Regions from separate parts of the Mesorhizobium sp. C264A genome, predicted to be linked through region 2. Evidence: riboswitches for the same ligand, from Rfam matches in the RefSeq annotation. Region 2 holds a riboswitch; each other region holds the start of a gene.
The links. Region 2 has a riboswitch for cobalamin ahead of metE (5-methyltetrahydropteroyltriglutamate--homocysteine S-methyltransferase). Riboswitches for the same ligand answer to the same signal wherever they lie in the genome.
Positions count from the first base shown of each region.

Region 1 (4,267 bases), on a different contig from region 2:
GTGGCGACGATGACCTGGAAGACAGGCACGCCGGCGCGGTCGAAGAGCGTTTCGACGCCGGGTTCGGCGCCGGAAGCGAAGGCGGTTGCGGTGATGATGGCGGTGGGCTTGAGCGTGGCCAGCGCGGTTCCGACGAAGGCCAGGGAGGTCGGGTCTTTGAGGCTGGAGACGAAGATGGGGGCCGCGCGCATGCCGCGTTGGCGCAGTGCATCAAAAAGCGCGTCGATGGGGGCGACGTCGGCTGCCAGCAGCATCGAGCGGTAGAAGAGGATGGGGACCATGGGGTTATCAGCGTGGAGTTCTGTCACACCCCCCTCTGTCCTGCCGGACATCTCCCCCTCAAGGGGGGAGATTGAGCTGTCGTCAACGGTTTCGCCAATCTTAGATGACCCAGACAGCTTCCTGTTCAACGGGGCCGAAGAGGAGCCGGCTTTGGTGACGGCTGATCTCCCCCCTTGAGGGGGAGATGTCCGGTAGGACAGAGGGGGGTGTGACGGAACGCCGACATCGGCAAATTCGACCACGCCGCAGCAAGGCTCATAAAACCCGGCTTTCGGCACGCTGACCGGCTCAGCCGCCGCCGCATCCTGCCCAGCCAACCCCGCCAGCCGCTGCATCAGCGCTGCCATATTCTCCGGCCCGCCCTCGCGGAAATAGCCCAGCAGGCCGTCCAGCTCCTCGCGCGGCAGCGTCGAGGCTTCGATCAGCCTGAGGTCCTCGTCATGGCTTTCACCAGGCAGCAGCGCCAGCTTGATGCCACGTTCGCGAGCAGTCACTGCGAGTTGGTCGCAGCCATAGCGCCACCAGTCATAGCCGCCGAGGATGCGCACCAAGATCACCTTGGCCTGGCGGGCGACGCTGTCGATCCAGAGGTCCACGGACATGGGATGGCGCAGGTCGCGCAGCGCCGCCAGCCGCATCGACGGCAGGCGGCGGCATCGGCCTTCCACGCCGCAGCGAGGCCGGCGAGGTCGCTGTCGGTGAAGGACAGCGCCACGATATCCGCCGGCGTCTGCCCGAGATCGACGGGCTCGGCGAGATCGTCGAGCGAGGCGGATGTGGTGGTGAGTATATGCATTTCGGCTCGTGGTTTGGATCAGCCGGCGAGTATACGCTCGATCGCCGGGCGGTTCAGTCCTTTCAGGCCAATGACGACAAGACGCGAGCGGCGATCGTCCTCGGCCGTCCAGGCGCGGTCATAGTAATGGTTGACGCGTGGGCCGACGGCCTGCAGCAAAAGCCGCATCGGCTTGCCGCCGACATCGACGAAGCCTTTTACACGCAACACGTTTTCCCGTTCGGCGGCGGTGGCGACGCGCTTGGCTAAGTCGTCGGGATTGGCGATCGAGGGGATGTCGACGATGAAGGTGTCGAAATCGTCATGCTCATGATCGAAAGCGCCGTCGTGATGCGACTTGCGGTTCTCGATGTCGTCTTCGACGGCGAGACCGAGGCCAAGCAGCACCGACGGGTCGACCTTGCCATGCGCAGTCGGCACGATTTTTACCGCGCGAGCGGAATGCTCATTGATGATGGCGTTGGCGCGGGCCGAACCGGCTGAATCCATCAAATCGCTTTTCGACAGGATGATCAGGTCGGCGCAGGCGATCTGGTCCTCGAAGACTTCTTCGACCGGATCGTCGTGGTCGAGCGTTTCGTCCTGAGCGCGCTGTGCCTGCAACGCGTCCATGTCGTTGGCGACGCGGCCTTCGGCCAGCGCCGGGCCGTCGACCACGGCGATGACGCCATCGACGGTCACCCGGCTCTTCACGCTTGGCCACTGGAACGCTTGGACCAGCGGCTTGGGCAGAGCGAGGCCCGAGGTCTCGATCAGGATGTGGTCGACCCTCGGTGTCAGCGCGAGGATCTTGTCGAGGGCGGGCACGAAATCGTCGGCGACTGTACAGCAGATGCAGCCATTGGCCAGTTCGACGATGTTTTCCTCGGGGCAGGTGTCGATGCCGCAGCCTTTCAGGATTTCCCCGTCGATGCCGATGTCGCCGAACTCGTTGACGATGATGGCGATGCGCTTGCCGCCGGCATTTTCCAGGAGATGGCGGACCAGCGTCGTCTTGCCGGCGCCGAGGAAGCCTGTAACGACAGTGCAGGGAACACGGGAGAGGTTGGCGGCCGGGTTTGAAGCGTTCATCGTCAGTCCTTCAGCATGTCGAGGGGTGGGATGCGGGCAACGAGGCCGCGCTTGAGGCTATCGGGCCGGCCGCGCCACGGGATGAGGCCGTCGGCCGAAGTCGCGAAGAGCTTTGCGCCGGTAACGAGGTCGGCGCCGCTGGTTGCGGTCAGATCGCCGAAGACATAGCTCCAGCAGCCATCGCGCAGGATCGCGGCGCTGAGGCGGCGCTTGCAATTGCCGAGACATTCGGCGGTGCGGACCCGGATATCGCCGGCAGCGGCGCGGCGTGTGTCCTCAGCCAGCAATTCGCCGGCGCGCGGATGGGCGTCGGAACCGGTCTCATCGCGGCAGGAGGCGCAGACGATGACGGTCACGCCGGTCAGGGCGTCGTTGTCCCCGGACGCAATGTCCGCTGTGCCAGCCGAAAAACTGCTGTTCTGGTCCAAAAACCGTGCTCCTTGCCCGGAAACCCGCCAGGCGATCGGATACTTTGTCTCAGACGGCAGGTCTCCTGGCTCGCGGGTCGTCGCCTTGGTTAGCCGCCTTCCCGGTGTTACCCAGTGGCTTTCGGCCTTGGCTCGTCGCTTACAGTTGCGGGGACAGCCGCGGATTTGGGACCGAAATCCCGCACCGCATTCCCTCTTGGCCCTTGCCGTTGCGGGCAGCGGATTTAGGCTTTTGCGGGCGGCGGTGTCAACGCACGGCTACGACATGGCGATGTCGGCAGGGGCTGTCATGTCCCGGCTTCCGGCAGTGCCAGGATGACCTGTCGGATAGCTTGATAGCCATCGCTATAGTCCCAGTCATGACCGACAGCCAGATTCTGTCCCTCATGCCAAACCGCGTTGTCCAGAAGGACTTCGGCACTAATCAGCGTGCCCTTCAAGCCTGCCAGAAAGGTCCGGACAAAATGGCTTCCGGGGGGTACCGAAGCTGTGAACAGCTTTTCCAGCTTGGCATAGAATGCTGGATAGCCTGGTGTCAGCGAGCATAGCTCGGTTGTGGCCTGGGAAATGACCGGGCCGCTATAGATTTTCCAGCGGGCATCTTTTCGCCAGATCTTCCAACTGGCGCTGCTTCGCTGCCAAAGCTCTATTTCGGCCTGCATGTTCTCGCAGACGTGATCGGCCAGTCCCTCAATGGCCACATGGAAAACACCACGGAGAAACTTTTCAAACGCCTGGTTCAGTTCCTGTTCGCGCGTGTCGCCGAAGCCAGCAAAGGATTCAATGACCGGCTGAACATCAAGCAGCGGAGAAAAAATGTAGATTTCCAGGACCAGCCGGTCAGAACTCGTCTCGAACACCTCAGCCTCAAACCGAAGCTGCTTCGATTGGAGCATGACGTCCCTATCTCTGCGGACTGCATCTATTCCATGCGCAATGAGGGCGCCATGGATCATGTCGAGCACTTTGTCCGATGCCATTGCACAACCTACGAGGCTTATTGAGGCGTCTATGACAGACGCTGCAAGGGTTGGCCATCTCTCTCGCTAGCCAATGCCGGCCCCAAATCGCCGGCGGGCGTCACTTCCATGCGCTCAAGTCCAAGCCAGCCCTGCATCTCCTTTAGTTCCTCGAAAAGCTGTGCGGTGGTCTCAGGCGGTGCGCCTGCTTCGGCGTAGGCGGCGTGGACGCGTAAGACACTCGCAGGCCGGTCGGCCTTGAGATCGACGCGGGCGACGATCCGGTCGCCGAGCAGGAAGGGCAGCACGTAGTAGCCATATTGGCGCTTGTCAGCCGGGGTGTAGATCTCGATGCGGTAGTGGAAATCGAACAGGCGCTCGGTGCGCGAGCGCTCGAAGACCACCGGATCGAAGGGCGCCAGTAGCGCGCGGGCCTCGATCTTTCGCGGCAGACGGGCGTCCTTATAGAGGTAAGCCGGCTTGTCCCAGCCTTCGACGTTTACCGGCAGCAACTCGCCCATCTCAACCAGTTCCTCCAACCGGCCCTTCATGTCGGCTGGCGACAAGCGGAAATAATCGCGCAGGTCACCCGACGTCGCGATGCCGTGGGCGCGGGCGGAAATGCGCAGCAATTCGCGGTGCGCGTCCTCGGCCGCCGGCACCGGCAGATCGAGGATCGCCTGCGGCAGCACGCGCTCGGGCAGGTCGTAGAAACGCTCGAAGCCACGGCG
Region 1 covers NZ_JAMYVY010000001.1:950,266-954,532, forward strand. The annotation lists partial or broken gene NKL04_RS32050 (cobaltochelatase subunit CobN) at 1-1,078, opposite strand, end outside; gene cobW (cobalamin biosynthesis protein CobW) at 1,097-2,149, opposite strand; gene NKL04_RS04605 (DUF1636 family protein) at 2,152-2,577, opposite strand; cobalamin riboswitch at 2,616-2,803, opposite strand; gene NKL04_RS04610 (DUF6348 family protein) at 2,865-3,557, opposite strand; gene NKL04_RS04615 (winged helix-turn-helix domain-containing protein) at 3,587-4,267, opposite strand, start outside.
Region 1: it holds a riboswitch for cobalamin, as region 2 does, so the genes downstream of both, NKL04_RS04605 (DUF1636 family protein) here and metE (5-methyltetrahydropteroyltriglutamate--homocysteine S-methyltransferase) in region 2, are expected to answer to the same signal.

Region 2 (4,267 bases):
TTTGCGTGTTTTGAGGCCACAGTCCGGGTTTACCCACAGTTGGCCGTCGGACAGTCGCTCGCGGGCAAGCATGATTAGGTCCGAAATCTCGCAGACCTCCGGCACACGTGGTGAGTGAATGTCATAGACGCCGGGACCGATCTCGTTCGGATATTTGGAGCTCGTGAAGGCGTCCAGCAGTTCCATCTTGGAGCGCGACGTCTCAATCGAAATGACATCCGCATCCATTCCAGCGATCGCGTCGATGATCTCGTTGAACTCCGAATAGCACATGTGGGTATGGATTCGAGTCGCGTCCTTTACACCCGTTGAAGCGATCCGGAAGCATTCGACAGCCCAGTCGAGATAGGCTTTCCAGTCAGATTGGCGCAGTGGCAATCCTTCGCGAAACGCGGCCTCATCGATCTGGATCATCCTTGCGCCGGACCTTTCGAGATCCGTCACTTCGTCGCGGATGGCGAGCGCGATCTGGCGGCAGGCTTCGGAGCGGGGTACGTCGTCTCGAACAAAGGACCAGTTGAGAATGGTCACTGGGCCTGTGAGCATTCCCTTCACGGGCTTTTCCGTAAGCGACTGGGCGAATTGCCACCAGCGCACCGTCATCGGATTGCGCCTCGATACGTCCCGAAGATGATGGGGGAACGCACGTAGCGCGACCCATAGCTTTGCACCCAGGCATGCTGAGTGAAGGCGAAGCCGGACAGCTGCTCGCCGAAATACTGTACCATATCGTTTCGTTCGAACTCACCGTGCACCAGCACGTCCAGCCCGATCTCTTCCTGCCAACGAATTGCTGACTCGATCTCCTTCTTCAGGAAAATCTCGTAATCGACATAACTGAGCTGGCCCTTCGCATGAGCGGACCGCGCGCGGCGTACCTGCGGCGTCTGCGGGAAGGACCCGATTGTCGTCGTCGGGAACGGCGGCAGCCCGAGCGTGCCGGCCTGGACTCTGGAGCGCTCGCCAAAAGCGCTCTCTCGTCGTTTCATGCTATGGTCAATGCTGGCGATCCACCCCTCAACAAGCGGGTCATGGATCTTCGTGGACGTCAAGCGAGTGGCGGCAGCCTCGGCAGAAGCTTTCAACGCGGCTGCCACCGCATCCCTGCCTTTGGAAAGGGCCCGGGCCAGCAAGACCAGCTCGTCGGTCTTCTGGGCCGCGAAGGCGAGCCACGACCTGATGTCGGCCTCGAGTTCCGTCTCCATGCGCAGGTCAATCGGCACATGCAGCATCGAGCAAGAAGGCGCGATTTCGACGCGGTCCAAGGGCCAGCCGGCGACGATCGGTTTGATGCGGTCGAGAATGGCGGGCAGGTTCGCACGCCAGACGTTGCGGCCATCGATCAAGCCGAGCGAGAGCACCAGATCCTTCGGAGCGAGCCGACCCACCGTTTCCAGCTGCTCGGGAGCGCGCACGAGATCAATATGCAGGCCGGCCAGGGGCAGAGAAACCGCGGTTTCGAGATTGTCTCCCAGCGACCCGAAATACGTAGCCAGCATGATCTTCAGCTCGGGCGCGGCTTTCGACAGCTGGCCATAGGCGAATTCGAACGCAGCTCGTTCGTTCGGGTTCAGATCGAGGACAAGCGCTGGCTCATCGATCTGCACCCAGTCGGCTCCCGACAGCTTCAGCCTCTGCAGGACTTGCTCGTAAACGGGCAGCAGCCGCGGTAGGAGCGCGATGGGACCGAATCCTTCGGCACGCGATTTCGCCAGCTTGAGGAAGGTGATGGGTCCAAGGATGACTGGGCGTGTGTGAATGCCGAGAGCTTTAGCCTCGAGGAAGTAATCGACCGGCTTCGATGACGAGAGGGCGAACGTCTGATCATCATCGAGTTCCGGCACAATGTAGTGGTAGTTGGTGTCAAACCACTTGGTCATTTCCATCGCGGTTACACCAGGTCCATGAGCCTCCTCCTGGTGACCAGCGTGTCCACAATCCTCCGTCTGACCCTGATTGCCGCGCGCCATTGCGAAGTAGATGTCAAGTGGGACCTCGCCGCTATTCCAGCCGTACCGGGATGGAATGGCCCCGACCATGGCTGCGGTGTCGAGCACATGGTCGTAAAGCGAGAAGTCGTTCGACGGGATTTTCGACACGCCGCGATCGCGCTGCTCTTCCCAGCTAGCGGCTCGGAGCGCCTTCGACGTCGCAAGAAGGTCGCCAGCGGACGATGTTCCGGACCAGTAGCTTTCGAGGGCGAATTTCAGTTCTCGCCGACGACCGAAGCGCGGCACGCCGAGCGTTGCTACAGGAATTTGCTGAGAGACAGTCATGTCATACCCCGATGGTTGGGGGCGTCGGTGACAAGGAAGGCGCTAGCAGGCCGGCACGCCGGTTGCAGCGGCCACCGAGACACCCCGCCCGTGGACGTAATTCGCCGTGGCAGGTCTCCTGGCTCGCGGGGTCATAGCCTCTACCCGTCTTCCCGAGGGTATTCGCCTCAGTGACATGAGTGGATTGGCTCGCCGCTAACAGTTGCGGGGGCAGCGCCGGCATCGCACCGGCTTCCCTCTTAGCTCCGCTGCGGCAGCACCGTACGCGAGAACCACAACAGCAGACAATCACAGCAACCCGCTCTTTGTCAATGACGCATAATGAAATGTTTATGTCGTTATATGGTCGCGTTTTACGCCTTTGTCTAGCATTGTGAAATATTCAGTCTGCTGCCCGCATTCGGCATCGTGGGACGTGATCGCAAGTCAGGTCCGACCGACGCCGCGAGTTCTCCGTTACCTCAGGAACCTTACTGGCCCCCCAAGCTGAGCTTCTGGAAAATGCTGGTGACGATCTGGAGGACGGTGAATGCCGTCATGGCAAGCACGCCTTGCACCGCTCCTCCAGCGAGCTTCACGGCAGCAGCATGGGTCAGTTCTCCGAAGCGAATGGCTGTCGCTATCAGCGAGCTTTGACACAGTTCCGCCACTGCGGTCATCGCGTCAGTAGGGCGGCTGGTTGGTTGCCCGCGCATCTACAGCAACCCAGCCCCTTCCGCCTCGCGGCGCAAATTCTGCCTTGGCCTTGGGCCGATCTGCTGGATCACCAGGCCGGCCGCCAGCGAGCCAAGGTCGCCGCAGGTCTTGAGGTTGCGGCCCTGCGTGTAGCCATGCAGGAAACCGGCGGCGTAGAGGTCGCCGGCGCCGGTGGTGTCGACCAACTCCTTGATGGCGGTCGCCTCGATGACCACGGTCTCGTCGCCGCGCACGATCACCGAGCCTTTTTCGGAACGGGTGACGGCGGCAATCTTGCAGTCCTTGCGGATCTGAGCCAGCGCCTCGTCGAAGGATTTTGTCTGGTAGAGCGACTTGATCTCGTGGCTGTTGGCAAAGACGATGTCGACAGTGCCCGAGCGCATGAGGTCGAGGAACTCGTCCCGGTAGCGGTCGACGCAGAACGAATCAGACAACGTCATCGACACTTCGCGCCCGGCCTCGTGTGCGAGCTTCGCCGTCTGCCGGATCGCCTCCTTGGCGCGCGGCGGATCCCACAGATAGCCCTCGAAATAGGTAACCTTGGCGCCGGATGCCTTGTCGGCCTCGACATCCTCAGGGCCAAGCTCGACGCAGGCGCCGAGATAGGTGTTCATCGAGCGCTCGCCGTCGGGCGTGACGAAGATCATAGAGCGCGCCGTCGGCGGCTCGCCCTTGAGCGGCCTGGTGTCGAAGGCGACACCCTGTGCATGGATATCGTGCGCATAGATTTCGCCCAGCGCATCGTTGGAGACCTTGCCGAAGAAGGCGGCGCGTCCGCCGAAGCTGGCTACGCCGGCCGCCGTGTTGCCGGCACTGCCGCCGGAGGCCTCGATCGCCGGGCCCATGCGGCTGTAGAGCAGTTCGGCGCGGCGCGTGTCGATCAGGTTCATCGCGCCCTTGATGATGCCGTTGATCTCGAGGAATGCCTCGTCGCACTGGGCGATGATGTCGACAATGGCATTGCCGATGCAAAGCACGTCATAATCCGGCATCAATGTCTCCGCCAAAAAACCCGAGCCGGCTTCTCGCCACGCCTGCCAGGCGCGGGTCTGCCCGGTGGAAATGGGCTTTCCGCTTGCCGATCCGTTCGCCGGCGGCTCTCACGGGGCGGCGAGTCCTGCCTCGCGACGCAATTCGTCCGCCCTGTCTGTCTTCTCCCAGGTGAAATCAGGCTCTTCACGGCCGAAATGGCCATAGGTCGCTGTATTGCGATATATAGGGCGTAAGAGATCAAGCATCTTGATAATGCCTTTCGGTCTGAGATCGAACAACTCAAGAATGAGGCGCTCGATCCT
Region 2 covers NZ_JAMYVY010000002.1:37,169-41,435, reverse strand. The annotation lists partial or broken gene metE (5-methyltetrahydropteroyltriglutamate--homocysteine S-methyltransferase) at 1-2,276, opposite strand, end outside; cobalamin riboswitch at 2,368-2,568, opposite strand; gene NKL04_RS19330 (hypothetical protein) at 2,747-2,971, opposite strand; gene NKL04_RS19325 (adenosine kinase) at 2,972-3,964, opposite strand; gene metK (methionine adenosyltransferase) at 4,073-4,267, opposite strand, start outside.

Region 3 (4,267 bases), on a different contig from region 2:
CGGGCCATGGGCATGTCCGTCGCGCGACCAGGTCTCGGCGCCGGCGCGCAGGCCACCCGAAAACTCCGGCGCGTCATTGTCGGCATGGCGGACCCAGTCGGGGTCGTCGTGCCGGCTCATCAGGCCGCGGCCGTAAATCGGCACCAGCCGAGACAGGTCCTTGTGGACGCCCGGGCAATGCAGGCACTCGTTGAAGTTCTCCCAGAAGATCTTCCAGTTGCAGTTCATCACCTTGCGCAGGACATGGCCTGATACCAGCGTTTCCAGCGGCCAGTTGGCGAGGTCGCCGGATGCGGGATCGAAGGAGGTCCCGGCGGAGCCGGCCGCAGCCTGCTGAAGGTTCACAATGACAAAACCGCGCCACACCGACAGCGCCACCCGGTAGAGCGGATGATCGGCCTTGTCGAAACCATCTGGCAGCGATTTCGAGGGAACGCGCACGAGATCGCCGCGCAGCGAGTAGGACCAAGCGTGGTAGGGGCACGTGATGAGCCGCGCTTTCAGCCGGCCCTCGCTTTTCTGGCAAAGCTGCGAGCCGCGATGCCGGCAAGTGTTGTGGAAGGCGCGCAGTTCGCCGGTCTCGTCCCGCAGAATGACGATTTCCTGCGTGCCGACGCGGAATGTCCTGAACGCCAGCGGCTGGGCGAGGTCGGCCTCGCGGCAGACGAGCAGCCAGCTTTTGTGCCAGATGGCGTCGAGATCGCGCTGGTAAGCCTCGCTATCCCAATAGGCCGACGACGGTAGCGTCGGTTCGGCCCGGCTCAGGCCGTTATAGGGGTCGCGCTCGCTCGGGCTGGGATGCATGGCTGGCTTCCTATGAAGCGTCAGCCGACACCCCGGCAAATCGTTTGTCAATCAGAGTGCCGCATTGCCGGTTGCAGGCGCGGCGCATAATCATGTCGTGGACACGGGACATTCGGAAATTGGGGGGATTCGGAAGTGGCCGCACGACAGATGTCGCTTACGCCGGAGCTGGTCGCGCGCTGCTGGCGCGAGATCAGGGACCCCGGGCCGGATCCGGACGCGATGCATCTCGATGAAGCCGACTATGACGCGCTGCTGGATGAATTGCAGGTCGAACTCCCGGACAGCGAACCGCTATGGCTGTTCGGCTATGGATCGCTGATCTGGAAACCGGAAATAGATTATGTCGAGGACCGCGTTGCGCTGGCGCGCGGCTGGCATCGGTCCTTTTGCATGAACATGACGCGCTGGCGCGGCACCAAGGACAGCCCCGGCCTGATGATGGCGCTGGACCGTGGCGGACAATGCAAGGGCGTCGCCTTTCGGCTGACCGACAATAACCGGCGCGAGCAGTTGGGCCGGCTTTTCCGGCGCGAAGTCACGCTGAAGCCGACAAGCTACCGGCCGCGCATGCTGAAGCTTGCAAGCGAGGCCGGACCGCTCAGGGCATTGGCCTTCGTCATCAACCGCAACGGCCTGACCTATTCAGGGCCGCTCGACGAGGGCAAGGTCGTCGAAAGGCTGGCCACGTCCTGCGGGCACTGGGGATCGGGCGCCGACTATCTCTACAATACGGTGAAAAACCTTGAAGAGCGCGGCATTCACGATCGCCATCTGTGGCGGCTGCAGCGGCTGGTTGCCGAGCGGATCACCGCGTTGAACCCGTAACGCCGCATGGCGCATTCGCGCTGTTGGCCGGCGGAATTTGGTTTGCCGGATGCGGCCGTTTCAGCCTATAGTCATGCATGTCGTCGGTTCCGTTAGGGACCAAGAGGGAATGCGGTGAGGGCTGACTTGTTGGCCCAATGCCGTGGCTGCCCCCGCAACTGTGTGCGGTAGTCCTCTCCAAGCCACTGAGGATTTTTTCTTCGGGAAGGTGGGGAAGGGCGCTGATCCGCGAGCCAGGAGACCTGCCGGCGACAGGGAACTGACTTCGATGCCCTCGGGTGGAGGGCGAAAGGACAAGATATGAATACCGCTTCCGTCTCCCTCGGCGCTTCCGTCTCCTCGCAGTCGCGCTTCATGCAGCTCGTGCTTAGCGCGTTTCTGGGCATTTTCGTCGTCGGCGTTGTCGGTTTCTCGCACATCGATGCGGTCCACAATGCGGCGCACGACTATCGCCATTCGATGGCGTTTCCCTGCCACTGACGAGGATCTGACATCATGAACCTGTTTCGCAACGTCGTGTTCATCGCGGCGATCGCAGGGCTCGTGGCCGGTGTCGCTCTCGCCTGCATGCAGGCCTACGCCACCGTGCCGCTGATCCTCAAGGCGGAGGTCTACGAAAGGGCTGGTGGCCATGAGCATGAGCATGCCGCGGCGCCCGCCGCCAACGCTGCGGACACCAATGCCATGAGCACCGCCGCGCCGGCGGAAAATGCCGTGAGCAGCGCAGCCCCGGCTGAAGCAGCCGCGCCGGCGGAGGACGAAGGCTGGGCGCCGGCCGACGGCTTCGAGCGCTTCGCCTTCAGTGTCGTCGCCAATATCGTCACCGGCATCGGCTTCGCGCTGGTCCTGGTGGCGGTTTCCGAGTTCGCCGGCGGCATCGGCAGCTGGCGCCAGGGCGTGTTCTGGGGTCTGGCCGGCTTTGCCGTGTTCACGCTGGCGCCGGGACTCGGCCTACCGCCGGAACTGCCGGCAATGCCGGCGGCCGATCTCATGCAGCGCCAGATCTGGTGGTGGGCAACGGTGATGGCAACGGCGATCGGTCTTGCCCTTATCACCTTCCGCACGTCGGCGCCCCTGACCGTGCTCGCCGTCGTCCTGATCGTCGCCCCGCATATTGTCGGCGCGCCGCAGCCTGACAGTTTTGTAACGCCGATCCCGGAGGGCCTGCATCATCAGTTCGTGGTGGCGGTGACGCTGACCAATCTGGTGTTCTGGGTGGTGCTCGGCGCAGTTGTCGGCATAGTGCGCGCGCGCTTCACCGGCACCGCGACCAGCCTGCGCGACAGCTTTGCCTGATCGCAGTTTGACCTTCATCATCGGCGGTGCGCGCTCCGGCAAGAGCGTGCATGCCGAAAGTTTGGCGACGGCGTTGCCGCCGCCATGGGCTTATATCGCCACCGCGCAAGCCTATGACGGCGAAATGCGCGAGCGCATCGCGCAGCACCGCTCGCGCCGCGGCGAGGGGTGGGCGACCATCGACGCCCCGCTTGATCTTGCCGGTGCACTTGAGGCGCTGCCGGACAACCAGCCGGTGCTTGTCGACTGCCTGACGCTGTGGCTGACCAATCATATGCTGGCCGATCATGATCTAGAGGGGGAGTGCCGGCGGCTGGCCGATGTGCTTTCGCGGCCGCGCGGACCGTGGTTCGTGGTCTCCAACGAAGTCGGACAAGGCATCGTGCCCGACAATGCGCTGGCACGCCGGTTCCGCGATGCCGCCGGCCGGCTCAACCAGCAGATCGCGGTCGTAGCTGATATGGTGCTTCTGATGGTGGCGGGGCTGCCGCTCAAGGTGAAATGAGATGACCGATATCGACACAAAAGACGAAGAGCGCCATCGCGCCAAGATGGCCAAGCGCAAGTCGGTGCAGGACGCCGAGGTCGCGGAAAAGACGGTCGAGAAGGGGCTGCTGATCGTCAACACCGGACCCGGCAAGGGCAAGACCACGGCTGCCTTCGGGCTGGCGCTGCGCATGCTCGGCTATGGCAAGCGCGTCGGAATCGTCCAGTTCATCAAGGGCAAATGGCACACCGGCGAAAAGGATGCCTTCGCGGCGTTTGGCGGCCGCGTCGTCTGGCACACGATGGGCGAGGGTTTCACCTGGGAGACGCAGGATCTGAAGCGCGACATTAAGGCGGCCGAAGCCGCCTGGGCCAAGGCACTGGAGTTGATCGCCGATCCCTCGATCAGCCTCGTCGTGCTGGACGAACTGAACATCGCGCTGCGTTACGACTATCTCGATCTCGACAGAGTGGTGGCGGCGCTGAAAGCGCGGCGCGAAGGTCTGCATGTCGTCGTCACCGGCCGCAACGCCAAGCCGGCGCTGGTCGAGGCGGCGGATCTGGTGACGGAGATGGGCGTGACCAAGCATCATTTTTCGGCCGGCGTGAAGGCGCAGCAGGGGATCGAGTTCTGAGGGGCTATCCTCACCTTTTACCCTCCCCCTTGTGGGAGGGTCGATCCGCGAAGCGGATCGGGGTGGGGGTTCTCGTAGGTCGCAGTCCCCCACCCCGGCGCTTCGCGCCGACCCTCCCCACAAGGGGGAGGGTAAAGGAAGGGCGACGGTAAGCTCTCAGAACGTCACCGCGATAAGCACCGCCGACAGCAACCCGAACAGCCCAATCAGCAGATAGT
Region 3 covers NZ_JAMYVY010000001.1:997,546-1,001,812, forward strand. The annotation lists partial or broken gene NKL04_RS04840 (aromatic ring-hydroxylating oxygenase subunit alpha) at 1-804, opposite strand, end outside; gene NKL04_RS04845 (gamma-glutamylcyclotransferase) at 940-1,632, shown strand; cobalamin riboswitch at 1,700-1,896, shown strand; gene NKL04_RS04850 (CbtB domain-containing protein) at 1,933-2,112, shown strand; gene NKL04_RS04855 (CbtA family protein) at 2,128-2,928, shown strand; gene cobU (bifunctional adenosylcobinamide kinase/adenosylcobinamide-phosphate guanylyltransferase) at 2,921-3,433, shown strand; gene cobO (cob(I)yrinic acid a,c-diamide adenosyltransferase) at 3,435-4,049, shown strand; gene cbiB (adenosylcobinamide-phosphate synthase CbiB) at 4,206-4,267, opposite strand, start outside.
Region 3: it holds a riboswitch for cobalamin, as region 2 does, so the genes downstream of both, NKL04_RS04850 (CbtB domain-containing protein) here and metE (5-methyltetrahydropteroyltriglutamate--homocysteine S-methyltransferase) in region 2, are expected to answer to the same signal.

Region 4 (4,267 bases), 780 kb from region 2:
TCACCGCGATCGAAAACGGCCGCGATGGCGACGACGACAGCGTGTAGGTGCGCATCAGCGGCCCGTCCGGTGTCGGCAGTTCCAGCGTCAGGAACTGGCCCGGCTTGTAGCGGAACCAGGTCTGGTTGTCGGAGCGGAAGGTGAAGGTCTTGACGTCGGGCGCCTCGTCGCTGACGCCGATCACTTCCAGCACCTGCAGCCTATCGTTCCACGGCGCCATCTGGTCGAGATGGCGATAGAGCCCAAGATCCGTCATCGCATTCATCCTCTGGTCCCTCTTCGCCTGCTCCAGCTCACGCGACGCTGCGTAGCGCCGGCCGGCCGCCTTCGGCAAGGCGCGGGCCGATGAAGGCCGCGTACCATTCGACGAACTGGATCACGCCGCCCTCGTGCAGCTCCGAGTAGGGGCCGGGCTCATAGGCCGGAGACAGGATGCCGAAGGCGTTTTCCTCGACGATGCGGCGGTCCTGGTCGTTGGTCTCGGTCCAGACATGGGTGAGCTCCTCAAGGTTGTAGTCGACCCCCTCGACCGCATCCTTGTGCACCAGCCACTTGGTCGTCACCGCGGTTTCGGTGGCGCTGATCGGCAGCACCCGGAAGGTGACCGCATGGTCGATCAGGATGTGGTTCCAGGTCGTCGGATAGTGGTAGTGCATCAAGGTGCCGATGCGGTCGGCGGCAACAGTGTCGGACAGGTTCTTCGTCACCGCGCGCTTTCCCGACATCGTGTAGCTGACGGCATCGCGCAGCAGCGGCGCGCGGGTGGCGCGGTATTGCCCGGCCGGATCGATGCGGAACTTGCTCGGCAGGCCCGCCGCCTCGCATTTCGCCCAGTGCGCGAGCATCTCCGGGTCACTGTCGGCGCCCTGCACGCCGGTCACCGTCGGCGCTTCGGGGAATGTCTTGCACAGCTCCGGATGATTGCCGGCGCAGTGATAGCATTCGCGGTTGTTTTCCCAGACCAGCTTCCAGTTGCCCTTCTCGATGATGGTGCTCTCGAAGGCGACCTTGGCTTCATTCAGCCGGTGCGGCTTGAGGTAGGGCTCTATCATGGCGCGCATCGGCGCAAAGTCGGCAGGTTCTTTCGCCAGGCAGATGAAGATGTAGCCGCCGACGCTCTCGCAGGCGACGGGCTTCAGGCCGAACTGGCTCTTGTGGAAACCGTCGGCCATCTGGCGGGCAAACAGCAGCCGGCCGTCAAGCTCGTAGGTCCACTGGTGATAGGGGCAGACAAGCTTTGCCGCCATGCCCTTCTCAGTGTTGCAGACACGGCTGCCGCGATGGCGGCAGGAATTGTGAAAGGCGTTGATGTTGCCCTTCTGGTCGCGGACCAGCACCACCGGATAATCGCCGATCTGCACGGTGATATAGCTGCCGGGCTTCGGCAGTTCGCAATCATGGCCGATGAACAGCCAGTCGCGATACCAGATAAGCTCCATGTCGAGCTTGAAATAGTCCGGGTCGGTGTAGAAGGGCTGTTCCAGCGAAAAGCCTTGCTTGCGGCCGTTCAGGAGCCTCAGCATGTCGTTGCGCGTATCCATAGTTCTGTCCTCGTGGTTTAAGGACTGAACTTGGTGGTGATGGAGGAAGGATCGGACGCAGGCCGGCGCGGCGCCGGACATGCACTATCCACCTCTTGACCGCCCACCGCGATCAGTCGAGTCTATGCATCTCGGGCTGGTTTCCGGGCTCTGGAGTTGTCCTTGCGGACCATCGCGACACCTTCCCAGGCTGCTGCCCAGTGGTCTCCCGTTGCGACTTCAACTCCACCACCGTTGCGGGGGCAGCGCCGGATTCTGACCGGCTTCCCAATTCTCCGCTGCGTCGTCACGAAGCGGCACCTGAGATGCGATCATCTAATCACGGCAGCGATCGCGACGTCGGCATGAAAGCGACATCATATCCATGCGGCGCGACACGCGCGGCATACGCCCCGCCGACCACCGAAGGGCTGAGATCCTGTCTTGCGGCGCTATCATCGCCGTTTCGAATCGCTGCGGATCCAGTTCCGATCGGGGGCAAAAAGGGCTCAACGGTATCGAAAAGTTACTATTAGCAATCTCTAATCGAACCGAACGGTTCGTTTCTGTTGACAATGCGTGCAGGACGGTGTGAACGACGGCCCGGAAACCGACACCGGAGCGAACCACTCGGTTCGACATAAGCAACTGAAAACAATGCGATAAATGACCATAGAGGAACTTCCTGGCACAATTTCAAGGTGCAGGACCGTGGTCCACACGGAACAACTTCGTGATTGGAAACCAGCCTATGGCTTTCCCACATCGGGGCTGTCCGAACGACGCGAATTCCTCCCAAGACACGCCGCTAGACGGACAGACAAACTGGAGTACTAAAAATGAAAAAGATCATCCTCACTGCCGCAGCCGTTTTGGCGATCACCGGCAGCGCCTTCGCCGGTAGCGACAATTACGGTTCCAATGGTGCGAACCAGCCAGCCGTCTCGGTCGACAGCTCGTATACGGCTTCCATTCAGAAGCCGGCGCACGCTGACAAGCAGCCTGTCGTTCAGGGCGCCGACCGCGACCTCTACGGCAATCGCTGATCCCGACCAAAGAAGGGCGGCTAACCCGTCGCTCTCGGGATCCCAAAAAATTCAGGAGTATTGAAATGAAAAAGATCATCCTTGCTGCCGCCGCCGTTTTGGCCATCTCCGGCAGCGCTTTCGCCGGCAGCGACAACTACGGTTCGGACGGCGCCAACCAGCCTGCGATTACGTCGACCGATAGTGGCCATACGGCTTCGGTTGAGAAGTCGGCTCCAGCCGAGCAGGCGCCTGCCCACGGTGCCGACCGTAACCTTTTCGGCCGCTAAAAGCCGGTTTCCAGCACGTGGCGGGCTTATCCGCTGCAGCTGGCGGCATCAGAAAAATTCAGGAGACTAAAATGAAGAAGATCGTTCTTGCCACCGCAGCCGTTCTGGCTATTTCGAGCGCTGCCTTTGCCGGCAGCGACAATTATGGCTCCAATGGCGCCAACCAGCCGGCCGCTGCCGTCGACACCACCCGCACTTCGTCGACCGGCACCAACTCGGCGGTCTACAAGCTGCTGAACTCGTCGAACGACCAACAGAAGTTCGTTCCTCAGAGCAGCGACAGGGATCGGTTCGGCAACAACTAACAGCCGAAGCTTAAAAAAAGAGCGGCGGGCCTGGCCCGCCGCTCTTTTTCATGCCTGTACGACGCAGCTATCTCAAGCCGCCTTCACTTCCACCGGCTTGAGCGAGAAGGAGTGCCCATCGGCGTCGAAGATGTGCAGGTCCCCGGCATCCGCGGTCAGTCGCAGCTTTGCCCCGCGCTTGACCTCGACATTGCCGGGCAGCTTGGTCACCAACGGCAGGTCAGCGCGGCCGATATCGACATAGACAAGCTGCACCTCGCCGAGTTGCTCGACATAGTCTACCACGCCCTCGAAAAGATATTCCGCGCCGGTGGCGGCCGACAGATCCTCCGGCCGCACGCCGAAGCTGACTGCCGCACCCTTTGCTGACGCCGGCGTTGCGATCGGCACCGTTGCCTTGCGACCGCCGACATGGCTGACGATTGTCGGGTTGCCCGTCCTGTCGATTGTCGCCGGCAGGATGTTCATGGCCGGCGAGCCGATGAACTGGGCAACGAACAGATTGCCGGGCTTCTTGTAGAGGTCCATCGGCGTGCCGACCTGCTCGATATGGCCATCCTTCAGCACGACGATGCGGTCGGCGAGCGTCATCGCTTCGACCTGATCGTGGGTGACGTAGATCATGGTCGTGGCAGGCATCGATTCCTTGAGCTTGGCGATCTCGATGCGGGTCGCGACGCGCAGCGCCGCGTCGAGATTCGACAGCGGCTCGTCGAACAGGAACACTTTCGGATTGCGCACGATGGCGCGACCGATGGCGACACGCTGGCGCTGGCCGCCCGACATCGCCTTGGGCAGGCGGTCGAGATATTTGGTCAGCTGCAGGATTTCGGCGGCCTGCCGCACCCGCTTGTCGATCTCGGCCTTGCTTTCCTTGCCGATCTTCATCGAGAAGGCCATGTTGTCGTAGACGGTCATGTGCGGATAGAGCGCATAGGACTGGAACACCATGGCAATGCCGCGCTTGGAAGGCGGCACGTCGTTCACCACCTCGCCGGCGATCTTCAGCTCGCCGGAGGTGATCTCCTCAAGCCCGGCGATGGACCGCAGCAAGGTCGACTTGCCGCAACCCGACGGGCCGACGAAGACGATGAACTCGCCCGACTTTATGTCGAGGTCGATGCCGT
Region 4 covers NZ_JAMYVY010000002.1:817,965-822,231, forward strand. The annotation lists gene NKL04_RS22930 (FAD-binding oxidoreductase) at 1-256, opposite strand, end outside; gene NKL04_RS22935 (aromatic ring-hydroxylating oxygenase subunit alpha) at 294-1,541, opposite strand; cobalamin riboswitch at 1,659-1,860, opposite strand; gene NKL04_RS22940 (DUF680 domain-containing protein) at 2,360-2,566, shown strand; gene NKL04_RS22945 (DUF680 domain-containing protein) at 2,632-2,835, shown strand; gene NKL04_RS22950 (DUF680 domain-containing protein) at 2,907-3,140, shown strand; gene NKL04_RS22955 (ABC transporter ATP-binding protein) at 3,213-4,267, opposite strand, start outside.
Region 4: it holds a riboswitch for cobalamin, as region 2 does, so the genes downstream of both, NKL04_RS22935 (aromatic ring-hydroxylating oxygenase subunit alpha) here and metE (5-methyltetrahydropteroyltriglutamate--homocysteine S-methyltransferase) in region 2, are expected to answer to the same signal.